2 regions of the Ruminococcus sp. MCC718 genome follow, and region 1 is predicted to be linked to the other one. Evidence: predicted binding sites of a transcription regulator. Region 1 holds the regulator's gene; the other holds the start of a gene.
What was found. The regulator Rex, encoded in region 1, represses fermentation and respiration genes when NADH is low (regulators of the CRP and FNR family bind a similar motif). The targets are predictions, from matches to a motif close to ATTGTTAANNNNTTAACAAT.

Region 1 (7,521 bases):
TTCATATCTGCAAGCTCCATCAGAGCGGCACTGTTTGATACGTGTTTTAATGGAATCGTAATGCCTGCCTCTTCCAGTCTGTGTGCAAAATGCATATAACGTTCAAATTGTCTGTTTGTAGCCGTTTTATCCAGTTCATCTGCTTTCGCAAAGTGCGTAAACATGCCTTCTATTTCAATTCCCGGTAAGGATGCGATTTTACGGATTGTTTCTATGCTCTCTTCGGTATCAGAAAAACCGATGCGGCTCATTCCCGTATCCAGTCCAATATGTATAGAAAGTGTTTTCTTTAAATGAACGGCTGCTTCAGACAGTTCCTTTGCCATATCCAGTTTGAACACAATCGGTCGGATCTCGTAACGGATCAGATCTTCGTAGTCTTCTTCGAATGTATAGCCCAGAATCAACACCGGTTTTGTGATCTGGTTTTTCCGCAGGATCATCGCTTCTGTCATCGTTGCGACGGCAAATCCCCAGATATAATCTTCCGGCTGTATCATCTGTGCGATCGGCACTGCACCGTGACCGTAACCATCTGTTTTTATTACAGCAACCATTTTGGTTTCCGGGTGGATCGCTTCGTGCATGATCCGAAAATTTTCTGCAATGGCATCCATGTCGATCTCGGCACAGACACGGCTGTATTTACTGCTCATCATGTTTCAAGTCCTTCCTGTATTGTTTTTTGTAACCGTTGCTTTCGTTACTTACATTTATTTTTATCGTCTGCATCTGCCAGAACCCGGATCAGTCCCTCCACCAGATCATTTGCTGTCATACTTCGCTTTCCGTATTTTTGTGCGGCCGCATCGCCGGCACATCCATGCAGAAAAACAGCAAGTTTTGCAGCTTCAAATAACGTCATACCCTGTGCGGTAAGTCCGGCAAATACGCCGGTCAGCACATCGCCGGAACCGGCAGTTGCCATGCCGCTGTTCCCGGAAGTGTTGATGTAGGATTCACTGCCGTTGCTGACAACGGTTCCGGCATCCTTTAAGACACAGATCACATGTTGTTCTTTCGCAAAGATTTCGGCACTTGCGATCAGATCCTCTGAAATATCGGAAATGGTTGATCTGCACAGTCTTGCCATCTCCCCAAGATGTGGTGTCACAGCTACCGGCATGGAATATCCATCCAGGGAAAGGTTATGGCGTGCCACAAGATTCAAAGCATCGGCATCAAGAATGACCGGAATATCCGCATGTTCCAGTACATAATTCAGGATGTCAAGCTTTTGTGCTTCCATGCCGATGCCGGGACCTACTGCAACCACATCAGCCCACGCAAGCAGGTTTTCAAGTTCTCTCTTCCAGTTGGAATGGATGCAGCTTACCACTGCTTCCGGGATAGACTGAAAAAGGGCGGACTGATTGTGTTCGTCTGTGTAGATGCGAACATAACCGGCTCCGCTTCGATACGCTGCACGTGCACTTAAGATTGCAGCACCGCACATGTCCCGGCTCCCGGCGATCAGAAGAACTTTGCCGCAGGAACCTTTGTTTTCTGTGGCAAGTCGCTCTGGCAGCCGCTTTAAATCCATACTGTCATAGCAGACGTAAGATTTCCGGCATTTCGGAAGGCTTTCTTTTGTAATACCGATCTGACGTACACGTACCTCTTTGGTACAGGCACGCCCTTTTCCGATATAATGCCCCGGTTGCTCAAAAGCAAATGTCACTGTCAGGTCAGCCTTTACGGCAATCCCCCGTATCACACCCGTGTTTCCGTCAATGCCGGAAGGAATATCGACAGACAGTACAAAAGCAGGACTTTTATTGATCCGCCCGATTGCGTCCCGGTAGCTGCCTTCGATGTCACGCGAAAGACCGATTCCAAACAGTGCATCTACTATAACAGTATATTCATTTATTTCCGGGTTACTACAAAAAGTTATCCCATATTTCTCACAGATTTCTTTCTGATGGCGTGTCTGATCCGTGCAGGACTGCTCTTTTCCGACAAACCAGATGGAAACCGGTACCTGATCCAGAAACAAAAGTCTGGCGATGGCAAATCCGTCTCCGCCGTTATTGCCCGAACCACAGATGACCAGAACGCGGTCAAGTGCAGCACCGCTTCGGTACAGTTCATCGACACACGCAAGTGCCGCACGCTCCATCAGTACACAGGATGGAACGCCGAACCCTTCTATGGTATTCTGGTCACATGTTTTCATGTCTTCTTTTGATAACAAGATCCTCATATGCGATATACCTCCTGTCTGCCCGTCCAAATGGAATATACAGTTTTCTTTTTTTTTTCTCTGCGTTCTTTTTATTTATGTTCTCTGCTGTAGCGGCTGATATTGTAAGACAGCTGCATCAGGCTTTCCGAAAGATGTACGTTTTCGATGATCACATCTTCCGGCAGATGAAGATCCGTATGGGCAAAATTCCAGATTGCACGGATGCCGTGATCCACCAGAAAGTCTGCCATTTCCTTTGCATACTGTTTCGGAAGTGTCAGGGCTGCGATCTGAATGTCATGCTCCTGCAAAAAAGCAGGAAGCTCGTCTGTCATACGGATCACAATTCCTCTGACTGCAACGCCTTTCAGCTTTGGATTTACATCGAACAGCCCTTTGACCAGAAAACCGTTTTTTTCAAATTTTACATAATTTGCAAGAGCCTGTCCGAGATTTCCGGCACCGATGATGATCATATTGTAATCCTGATCCAGACCCAGGATCTTCCCGATCTCCGTATGTAAATGTTTTACATTATAACCATATCCCTGCTGGCCGAATCCACCGAAATTATTGAGATCCTGCCGGATCTGGGATGCTGTTACCTGCATGCGTTCGCTCAGCTCGCCGGATGAGATCCGCTCCGTACCGGATTCCAGCAGCTCACCGAGATAACGGTAATACCGTGGCAGTCTTTTGATGACCGCTCTTGAAATTTCTTTCTCTTCCACTTGCATACCTCCCTGTCAAATGCTGTTGTATAGTAACGTAAAAGACGGGCACACAAGATCCCTGCCATGTCCGCCGCAGGTTTTGTGTACCCTCTTTGATTTTTAGAGCTGTACGGTTACAAAAATATCATAGATTGATTTGATCGCACGCTCGAAATCCTGATTGCTCACACCGATGATGATGTTCATCTCACTGGAACCCTGATCGATCATCTTGACATTGATACTTGCATGTGCCAGTGCGGAAAAAATACGTCCCGCTGTTCCACGCTGAGATTTCATGCCACGACCTACGACTGCGATCAGTGCCAGGTCAGATTCCAGATTGACAGAATCCGGATTGACAGCACGGTGGATACCGGCCAGTACCTTCTGCTCGGTCTCTTCGAATTCGGACTGATGTACGAATACCGTCATGGTATCGATTCCGGAAGGCATATGCTCGATGGAGATACCATTGTCTTCGAATACGGTCAGGACTTTGCGGCAGAATCCGATTTCGGAGTTCATCATATCTTTTTCGATGTTGATGGCTGCAAATCCTTTCTTTCCGGCAATACCGGTGATCGTATAACGCGGTTTTCTGCAGGTACTTTCAACGATCAGCGTACCAGGATCCTGAGGACGGTTGGTATTGCGGATGTTGATCGGGATACCTTCCTGTCTTACCGGGAAGATGGCTTCTTCATGAAGCACGGTAGCACCCATGTATGCCAGCTCGCGAAGCTCTACATAAGTGATAGTATCGATCACTTTCGGATTTTTGATGATACGTGGATCTGTGATCAGGAAACCGGATACATCGGTCCAGTTCTCATACAGATCAGCATGGACTGCTTTTGCGATCAGAGAACCTGTGATATCGGATCCGCCTCTGGAGAAGGTTGTTACCTTTCCTTCTGCGGTTGCACCATAAAATCCAGGAATGACTGCATTGTCACATTCTGCCAGGCGTGCAGAAAGCTTTTCATTGGTTGTTTCTGCATCAAATGTGCCGTCTTCATGGAAAACGATCACTTCAGCTGCATCGATAAATTCATATCCCAGGTAATTTGCCATGATGATACCGTTTAAGTATTCTCCTCTGGAAGCAGCATAATTGGAACCTGCCAGTTTTTTAAAGTTTTCGGAGATCACTTCAAACTGATCATCCAAAGACAGGGAAAGTCCGAGACCGTTTATGATCTCCATGTATCTTTCACGGATCGCAGCAATTGAAGCTGTGATGTCTTCTTTTTTCTCTGCTTTTGCGTAGCATGCATAAAGCATATCCGTTACCTTGATATCTCCATCAAACCGTTTGCCCGGAGCAGACGGAACAACATATTTTCTTCCTTTATCAGCACGGATGATATCTCCTACTTTTTTAAACTGTTCTGCACTTGCAAGAGAACTTCCACCAAATTTTACTACTTTTCTCATGCTTTTTATTCCTCCTAAATTCCGCATCTGTCTGTCACGCAAATATACGCTGTCTTTAATCATACCGCAAAATATGCGGTTCGTCCAGAGCATTTTTTGAAATTTGCTGGTGCAAAAAGCAGAAATATGCTATGATAATACGAGTCAGGGTCTTCGCAGACACAAATTATTTTTGTAAAATATATACACTTGGAGGAATTTATGATTTTAGCCTGTCAGAATATTAATAAGGCATTTGGCACAAATGTGATCTTGAAAGATGCCTCATTTCATATAGAAGAAAAAGAAAAAGCAGCCATTGTCGGCATCAACGGTGCCGGAAAATCTACACTGCTCAAGATCATCATGAAGCAGATCCCGGCAGATTCCGGAGAAGTGATCCTAGCAAAAGACCGCACGATCGGTTATCTTGCCCAGCACGAAGCGGTATCTTCCGGAAACACGATCTACGAAGAGCTTCTGGAGGTAAAGCAGGATATTTTTGAGCTGGAGCGTCATATCCGCACGCTGGAACTTCAGATGAAATCCCAGAGCGGCGGGGAGCTGGAACAGACGCTGGAGCTTTATAATCGTCTGAACACGGAATTTGAACAGAAAAACGGCTATGCCTGCAAAAGTGAGATTGTCGGTGTGTTAAAAGGGCTTGGATTTATGGAAGATGAATTTTCCAAGCAGGTCGATACCCTCTCCGGCGGACAGAAAACAAGGGTTGCCCTTGGCAAGCTTCTGCTCGCAAAGCCGGATCTGATCCTGCTTGACGAGCCGACCAACCACCTCGATATGCAGTCAATCGCATGGCTGGAAAATTTTCTGATCAATTACAGCGGTGCCGTGATCATCGTAGCCCATGACCGTTATTTCTTAAACCGTGTCGTAAGCAAGGTTATTGAAATCGACCATGCGAAGGCGACCACGTTTCTTGGCAATTATTCTGCTTATTCTGAGAAAAAAGCCCAGCTGCGTGATTCCCAGTTAAAAGTATGGATGAACCAGCAGCGTGAGATCAAACATCAGCAGGAAGTCATAGACAAACTGAAGTCCTTTAACCGTGAAAAATCAATCAAACGTGCGGAAAGTCGTGAGAAAATGCTAGAGAAAATGGAAGTCCTGGATCGCCCGGATACGGAAGTGCAGGAATTAAAGCTTTCTCTGGAACCGAGATTTCCAAGTGGAAATGATGTGCTGCGTGTCGAAGGTCTTGCGAAATCATTTGGAGACCACACGCTCTTTACGGATCTGGATTTTGAGATCAAACGAGGCGAACGTGTGGCACTGATCGGCAATAATGGAACCGGAAAGACTACGATCTTAAAGATCATCAATGAGCTTTTGGCTGCAGATGCCGGAAGTTTTACGCTTGGAAGCAAGGTGTGTATCGGTTATTATGATCAGGAACATCATGTCCTTCATATGGAAAAGACGCTGTTTGAAGAGATTTCCGATGATTATCCGACACTGACTAACACGGAAATCCGTAATGTGCTGGCAGCCTTTTTATTTACCGGAGATGATGTTTTCAAACGGATCTCTGATCTGAGCGGTGGCGAGCGGGGCCGCGTTTCTCTTGCCAAACTGATGTTGTCGGAAGCCAACTTCCTGATACTGGACGAGCCGACCAACCACCTTGATATTTTATCAAAAGAGATCCTGGAGCAGGCACTGAACCGCTATACCGGAACAGTTTTCTATGTATCGCATGACCGATACTTTATCAACCAGACGGCAACCAGGATCCTGGAGCTGACCGGAAATACGCTGGTCAATTATATCGGAAATTATGATTATTATCTGGAAAAGAAAGATGAGCTCACCAAAATCTATGTGCCGTCTGCCACAGAAGAAGAAACTGCTTCTCTTCCATCTTCTTCTGCGGAAACTGCCGGAAAACTGACCTGGCAGCAGCAGAAAGAAGAGCAGGCACGCATCCGCAAACGTCAGAATGAACTGAAGAAAACGGAAGACCGCATCCATGTGCTGGAAGTCCGTGATAAAGAGATCGATGAGCTGATGATGCAGGAAGAAGTGTTTACAAACGTGGCAAAATGTGTGGAATTAAATAAAGAAAAAACAGCGATCAATGAAGAACTGGAACAGCTCTACGAACGCTGGGAAGAACTGGCAGAATAAAACAAAAAGCATCGGAGAATGAAAGGTACTTTCTTCCCCGGTGCTTTTTTATAGAAATATAAAAATGCGTTATGTACTTTTTACACGTTCTTTTACAGATTCTTATCCAGCTCTTCACGTACTGCCTTGATAAATCCTTCGCTGTTCAGAACGGTAGGATTTTCAATGCTGGTGATCAGTGCCAGGTCTTTTGTCATCTTTCCGCTTTCAATCGTGGTAAGGGTTGCTTTTTCCAGTTTGTCTGCAAATACGCCAAGCTGCGGAATCTTATCCAGCTCACCGCGTTTGCGGAGTGCCCCGGTCCATGCAAAGATCGTTGCCACGGAGTTCGTGGATGTTTCTTCGCCTTTCAGGTATTTATAATAGTGACGCTGAACCGTTCCGTGAGCTGCTTCGTACTCGAAATTGCCGTCCGGTGATACCAGTACGGAAGTCATCATCGCCAGTGAACCAAAGGCAGAAGAAACCATGTCGCTCATAACATCACCGTCATAGTTTTTGCATGCCCAGATAAATCCGCCTTCTGCTTTCATGACACGGGCAACTGCGTCATCGATCAGAGTATAGAAATAAGTAATACCTGCCTCTGCAAAACGTTCTTTATACTCTTTTTCGTAGGTTTCCTGGAAAATATCCTTGAAGGTGTGATCGTATTTTTTGGAAATCGTATCTTTGGTAGCAAACCAGAGATCCTGTTTGGTATCCAGTGCATAGTTGAAGCAGCTCTTTGCAAAACTGCGGATGGATTTCTCTGTATTGTGCATGCCCTGCAGAACACCAGGACCGTCAAATTCATGGATCAGTTCTCTTGTCTCGGTACCATCCTCTGCGGTAAAGACCAGTTCTGCTTTTCCGGCACAAGGTACTTTGATCTCAGAAGCTTTGTAAACGTCACCATAAGCATGTCTTGCCAGTGTGATTGGCTTTTTCCAGTTGCGTACGCATGGTTCGATGCCCTTTACAACGATCGGTGTACGGAAAACCGTTCCGTCCATGATCGCACGGATCGTACCGTTCGGACTCTTCCACATTTCTTTCAGATTGTATTCCGTC
Region 2 (7,521 bases), on a different contig from region 1:
TACCTGTAAAAATGGAAATACGATAGGACTCATGTATTATCCAAAAGGAAGCGACAAGAGCCAGTACTGGGTAATCAATGGATTTGTCAATAAGGAATTGCTGGCAGAATGGAATCCTGTAGCGTACACGGCACAGGAAAAGCAGCAGCTGAAACAGGCGAGAGATTATTATGCAAAATCAGTAGAAGAATTTAATGCAGAAAAATCTTATTATGAAGTAGAACCGTCCTATGATTCTCTGGATACAATAGAAGGAGGAAAATTAAGCGAAGGAATTGCAAAAGGGGCAGTGGATTTTCTGAATGCGATCCGTGCAGGCGGTGGACTGAATCCATTGGAGTATTCAGAAGAGTTATCCGCAGATGCACAGTGCAAATCAACCTATACGGTGTATCTGTCCAAAAACAAGATCAGCAATCCAAATCCGCATTTTCCGCCTCAACTGGACGGATTAAGCGATGAATACTATGCAAAGTGCCAGAGCGGTTCCGGAGAAAATCTGTTTATGTGCGGCATTCTCAGCACAAACATCATTGGAAGTATCAGCAATGCCCTGGACGACAGTTATGGAACCGGGCAATATTATAGCAGAGGACATCGCTATAATCTGCTGAATCCGTCATGGGAATACATCGGTGTAGGAAATACATTGCAGCAGGGATGCCACAAAATGACAGGAACACAGGATTATGATGCAGAAGTTGTGGCATGGCCGGCAAAAGGAGTTACCATTTCAGAGAGTGGTTTTGCACCGTCCGGAATGTGGACATGCCAGTTTTACAATGGACTGAAACCGACGTCAGATACGACAGTGACGGTCAGATGTCTGAACAGTGGAGCAGTCTGGAAAATTGATCCGGCGAATCTTCTGGATTCTCAGGCATATCAGGTCAATGGTACGCTGATCTCATATGCGGACAATTCCATTGCTTTTAAAGTGGGCGGCGTCTATGAGATCACTTATGAGCATCTGAATGACCGGGATGGAAAAGATGCCTCCTATACTTACAGAACGGTATATGAAAAAGCATATCTTTCTTCAGATGGAAAGGAAGAACCGCAGCAGATTTTATTTGATAAGGACAGTATGGAGCTGACGCCGGGAAGCACGGAAAAACTGACAGCGATCATACATCCGGAAGATGCCAGAAATAAGAGAATTTATTTTACAAGCACAAATCCGGCAGTCGCAACCGTCAATGAATGTGGAGAAATTACAGCACATACTATAGGAACTGCTGTGATCACAGCGGTAAGCGAGGCGGGAAATATCACAGCAAACTGCAAAGTTACAGTGGTGCAGAAAAAGGCGGAAACGGCAACCGGAAAGGATGATGAAAAGACGCCTGACAGAAAGCCGGATACACAAAGCAGTATAAAAGTCGGAAAAGCGAAGATCAAAAGTGCGAAAAAGAAAAAGACGTCCCCGACAGTGACCATAACGCTTGCCAGAAAAGTGGCAAAAGCTTCCGGATATCAGATCAAAGTCTATCCGACTTCAGGAAAAGCAAAGAAAAACAAAGGTGCAATAACAACAAAGTACATAACGAAAAATACGAAAAAACTCGTCGTAAAGAATAAGAAATTAAAAAACAAAAAAGGATGCTATGTGAGGATACGGGCTTATCAGAAGATAAACGGAACGAAAAAATTCGGTGCATGGTCTGCAGTCAGAAAAGTAAAAAACAGATAAAGCCGCCACCTCAGTATTCGAAGACGAGGGAATGGAGATGGAGAAAAACGAAAAAACCAAGTATAAATTAGCAGAAGCCATGAAGGAATGTATGAAGACTTCCAAAGTGGATGCGATCACAGTAAAGCAGCTGGCAGAAAAATGTGGTCTGACCAGACAGACCTTTTATCGCAATTTTCTGGATAAATTTGACCTTATCAACTGGTATTTTGGAAAAATCCTGGATCAGTCGTTTGAGCATATGGGAAGAGAAACAAGTGTTTACGATGCACTTGTGCGGAAATTTACCTACATTGAGCAGGAGAAACAGTTTTTTGCTGCAGCGTTCTGCTATGATGAACAGAATTCTCTGAGGGAACATGATTTTGAACTGATTCTGGCATTTTATGAAAATCTGATCCAGGAAAAAATCGGATGTAAAATGAAAGAAGAGATGCATGATCTGCTGGAAATGTATTGCAGAAGTTCTGTCTATATGACCGTAAAATGGGTGCTTGGGAAAAAGATGGCCGCACCAGAAGGACTGGCAGAACTGATGGTAGAAGCGATGCCGGTAAAACTAAAAGAACTGTTTGAGAAACTGGATATGGTCAGGTAAACAATAGATTGTCTCGGATTCTGACAGGCAGCTATCTGCCTGTGATTTCGTTGCAAAGTATTTTTGATAAATGTTACATTTAGTCTGTTTTGTCACTTTTCTTTTTGTGCAAAAGTGTTAAGATAATAACAAAGTGAAACGGAATGATGATGCACAGCTACATAGATACAGCAAAATCATTGCCGGAAACGTTAAAATTTTACAGAAGGGATGTAATAACTATGGCAAACAGAATCAACTTAAACGGAACCTCTTTTCATGGTGCAGGTGCGATTGCAGAGATCGTAAACGAAGCACAGGCACACGGTTTTCAGAAAGCATTTGTATGCTCTGATCCGGATCTGGTTAAATTCAACGTTACTTCAAAAGTAACAGATCGGCTGGAAAAAGCCGGACTTGCATACCAGCTCTATTCTGATATCAAGCCGAACCCGACCATCGACAATGTAAAACATGGTGTTCAGGCATTTAAAGATTCCAAAGCAGATTATATCATCGCCATCGGCGGCGGTTCTTCCATGGATACTGCAAAAGCAATCGGTATCATCATTGCCAATCCGGAATTTGAAGATGTCAGAAGTCTGGAAGGAACTGCACCGACCAAAAACCCATGTGTACCGATCATTGCGGTACCAACCACAGCCGGAACAGCAGCAGAAGTTACGATCAACTATGTTATCACCGATGTAGAGCGTAAACGTAAGTTTGTCTGCGTAGACCCGCACGATATGCCGATCATCGCAGTGATCGATCCGGAAATGATGTCCTCCATGCCGAAAGGACTGACTGCTTCGACCGGTATGGATGCCCTGACACATGCAATCGAAGGATATACTACAAAAGCTGCATGGGAAATGACCGATATGTTCCATCTGGAAGCGATCAAACTGATCTCCGCTTCTTTAAGAGATGCAGTAGAAAACAAAAAAGAAGGCCGCGAAGGCATGGCACTTGGCCAGTACATCGCCGGCATGGGATTCTCAAACGTAGGACTTGGAATCGCACACTCCATGGCACATACCTTAGGTGCTGTTTATGATACACCGCACGGTGTTGCATGTGCAATGATGCTGCCGATCGTTATGGAATACAATCAGGACTGCACAGGCGGGAAATACCGTGAGATCGCACGTGCGATGGGAGTCAAAGGTGTTGATGATATGTCCGTAGAAGAATACAGAAAAGCAGCAATCGATGCCGTAAGAAAACTTTCTGTTGATGTCGGAATCCCGACAAAACTGGAAGCAATCAAAGAAGAAGACCTTGATTTCCTGGCAGAATCTGCTCATGCAGATGCCTGTGCACCGGGCAATCCCAAAGATGCAAGCGTAGAAGACCTGAAAGATCTGTTCCGCAAAATTATGTAAAAACAGATATTGCTGCAAAGTAGGTGAATGTCAGCAAAGCTGACCAGAATTGCCTGCCAAATCTCACGTGTGTTCGACTTGAAATAAGATATATATACCTTAAAGATCACATACTGAAATGTATAAAAACATTTTGGCATGTGATCTTTTTGATGCATACAGAAGCATACCATTGCCTGTTTTACATAAACTTGATAAGAAAAATTTTGAAGAACAGTGGCTTTGTCCTTACGAGACTTTACACAGATTTTACATTACACTGTCGTGGACTTTACATTGCATCGTTATACTGTAGATGCTTTGGTGATGCAGGGGGTGCGGGGCGAAAGTTCCAAGCCTCTGAAAAAATGTGTTGCATCCAGAATAAAGAACGAATCTGAAATGAAAAACGTATGTAAAGCGAAGAAGGAGAAATCATGAACAGTACATTAGAGGTAATATTTGGATTGCTCGGTGGTCTGGCAGTGTTCATTTTCGGAATGAATATGATGAGCGACTGCCTTCAGAAGGCAGCAGGCGAAAAAATGAAACGGATTCTGGCATTGCTTACCAAGAATCCAATCCTTGGCGTTCTGGCAGGAGCACTGACAACCGCCGTTCTGCAGAGCAGCAGTGCGACAACCGTTATGGCGATCGGTTTTGTAAGTGCAGGACTGATGAATCTGCCGCAGGCAATCTCCATCATCCTCGGAGCCAACATCGGAACGACGATGACGGCACAGATCATTGCCTTTAAGTTAAGTGATTATATTTATGCAATTATTTTTATCGGATTTATCATTAGTTTTGTAGTAAAATCCGAACGTGCAAAAAACATCGGACAAACCATTTTTGCATTTGGCCTTCTGTTCCTTGGAATCGAGACGATGGGAAGCGTCATGAAACCGTTGGCATCCAGCCCGATATTTACAGACATGATCGAACAGGTTTCTCATATTCCGGTTCTTGGTGTAGCCGTAGGAACCCTGATGACACTTGTCGTACAGAGCAGCAGTGCCACGATCGCAGTATTACAGAACTTTGCAGAACAGCCTGGACCGGACGGCGTCAGCAGTATCCTGGGTCTTGTCGGAGCAATCCCGATTCTGCTTGGTGATAACATCGGAACCACGATTACAGCTCTGCTTGCAAGTATCGGACAGACCAAAGATGCAAAACGAACCGCACTTGCACACTGCATTTTCAACATTTCCGGATGTTTTCTGTTTATCTGGTTTGTAAAACCATACGCAGCCCTGATCCAGTACATCTCTCCCAAAGGACCGGAGATTGCAGTTATTTCCAGACAGATTGCAAATGCACATACCCTGTTTAATATTACCATGACGGTCATCTGGGTACCGCTGATCTGGCTGATGGTCAAGATCGTTATGAAAATCATTCCGGACGGACAGAAAAAAGTCTACAGCAACGCAGAACCGCAGTTTCTGGATTCCAAACTGGTTTCACAGCCGACCGCAGCACTTCAGCTGGTCGTAAAAGAAGTGGCAAGATGTATCGAGCTGGTTAGCGATAACTTAAAAGAATTGATTGCAGTATCCACAGAAAGTGACAGCGAGAAAATAAAAGCAGTGATCCAGAACTCCGAAGATACCAGAAAACTTTACGAACGAATCACCGAATACCTCTCCGAATTGTTTGCATCCGGCGGACTGACCGAGGAGCAGGCAAACCAGACAGCAGGTATCATGTATATTTTAAGTGATGTGGATCGTATGAGTGCCCTTTGCAGAGAAGTCTGTCTCTCCCTGAAAGATAAAGAGGAGAAAAAATATAAATATTCCAAAGATGCCATGCGTGATATGCGGCACAGCCTGCAGCTGATCCAGGAAATGTTTACGAAAGCCGTTCAGATGATGGCGACCGGAAATACGGAGGCTGCAAAAGATATTCTGCAACAGAAAGAAAAGATCCTCGATCTTGGTATCAAGATGCGAAAATCCCATGTAGAACGTGTCGGTGAAGGAAAATGCAAAGCAAAACTTACCGAGCCATACAACCGCATTATCCACCATATTGACCGAATGGGCAACTGCTGTATCAATATCGTAGATGCCGTGCAGGGCAAAACAGGTCAGACCTATCTGGAGACCGTAGCATAAAGGAAAGAAAAACAGGAGAAAAAAGTTAAGAGAAATAAAAAAATATTTTGTGAATAAAAAATAATAAAAAGAAATATACTTGAAAGGCCAGAAGGCATATGCTATAATAGCGATGAAAGAAAGATGAAAAATCCATGGTGAATGATACCCCAATGGAACCTGCCAAGGTATCTTCTGTATAGATACTAGGCAACAAAAAACCCCCGGTGTGCCAGCACCGGGGGTTTTTATGCCTTTTGGAATGGATGGCTTAAATCCAAGGCTGACTACCGACTATTTCTTTCTGTCCAGCCATTTGCAAATATAATAAGCGATAATACTTGCCATAACAGAAAGAAGGAAAGACGAATATAAATCCATAATGATGCACCCCCTTCCTCTACCTGTCTTGGAATGGTAGCATATTTATTATATCATAAAAGATACATAATGCAAAAAAAAGATACAAATAAATTATAAATGTTATAAAATGATTAAAGATTGATTTGATTATTTCAATGAAAGGAAAAAAGGTATCTGTTTTAGAAAAAAATGTCAAATAATAATTTGATGATGTTTATAGAAAGAATGTTATACTTAAAAAGGAGCATTTCCAAGTGAAAACGCTCTGATGAGATTGCTGAGCCTTCCGTGTTTCGGAACTGCACAGGAAATGGAATGAACGTCCGATGAATAACTGGGGGGATGGCTAGGAGTCAACTTTCCATGGATGAAAAAGCTAGGTAAGGGTCAAAAAATATGAAAACGGAGGGGTGATGGAAGAATTATATAAGAAATGGGAAAATCATCACTGTTTACAGGCACTGGATGCGTCAGATCAGGAAGAAGAAGCCGAAAGAATTAGACGATTTATAAGTGTCTGATCTGTGCTTATCAGGAATCCAGAGCTTTAAATGATGAAATGGAGATGCTTGTCAAGGACACTTTGACGAGTTAATTTGTAAAAATATAAAACTCTAACAACGGGGAGGTTCCACTCCCCATAAAATTTTTTCTTAAAACTTATACAAAAAACTTGACAAACCCGAAATGAAGATCTTAACAAGAATGCTTTGATAAGTTGACTTATAATAAAAATGTTCGGTTACCATAGTGAGGAAAATTACCTCTTCGTTAAAATTATATTCTAACCCCAATCTTCGTTTTCTGAATCGTAGTCTCTTCCGTTAGGATAGAAATCATCATTTATTTCATCAATTATATCCATCATTTTGTCGAATTGTTCTTTTATTTCTTCATATGAGGAATTTTCATCAATATTTAACTCATCTTCATCATAAAAATCATAGAGTGTAGACAACATATTTTCTTTTTCTATATCGTAATTTATAAACATATTTTCATCAAATAGATTATTTGATGAATCGTTGTATTCGTTGTCGAAATCATCAATTAGATACATTATTAAAAAACTCTCCTTTCTTATTAATTTTAGAAAAAATCAAGGCTTCTGCTTATATTCTGGCTCAATAAAGTCAGGAATTCCTAGTTGTTTAACTTCTTTCATTTCTATAACGTCACTTTTAGCTTGTGACAATTCTTTTTCTAATTCATGGATTCGGAGCTGTAATCTTGTTTCCTTTATAGAGTGTGCAATCGTAGATTGAGAAACATTAAAAAGTTCTCCGATTTTTTTTTGAGTAATATTTTTGTTACTATTTAAATCAGCATCTGTACTTAGAACATACGCCATTAATTTTTGCTTTTGATTCATCTTAGATTTCAAAATTAATCCTCCTTCTTTTTAAATAATAATTAGAT

Region 2: the regulator Rex is predicted to act here: its motif matches at 2,405-2,424, upstream of fucO (lactaldehyde reductase).

The regions. Positions count from the first base shown of each region.
Region 1 covers NZ_WQNP01000171.1:8,878-16,398, reverse strand. The annotation lists gene alr (alanine racemase) at 1-659, opposite strand, end outside; gene GPK60_RS13775 (NAD(P)H-hydrate dehydratase) at 704-2,206, opposite strand; gene GPK60_RS13770 (redox-sensing transcriptional repressor Rex) at 2,278-2,919, opposite strand; gene GPK60_RS13765 (aspartate kinase) at 3,022-4,341, opposite strand; gene GPK60_RS13760 (ABC-F family ATP-binding cassette domain-containing protein) at 4,543-6,468, shown strand; gene GPK60_RS13755 (NADP-dependent isocitrate dehydrogenase) at 6,561-7,521, opposite strand, start outside.
Region 2 covers NZ_WQNP01000041.1:15,375-22,895, reverse strand. The annotation lists gene GPK60_RS05225 (Ig-like domain-containing protein) at 1-1,693, shown strand, start outside; gene GPK60_RS05220 (TetR-like C-terminal domain-containing protein) at 1,731-2,291, shown strand; gene fucO (lactaldehyde reductase) at 2,513-3,658, shown strand; gene GPK60_RS05210 (Na/Pi cotransporter family protein) at 4,075-5,760, shown strand; gene GPK60_RS05205 (hypothetical protein) at 6,887-7,162, opposite strand; gene GPK60_RS05200 (hypothetical protein) at 7,202-7,486, opposite strand.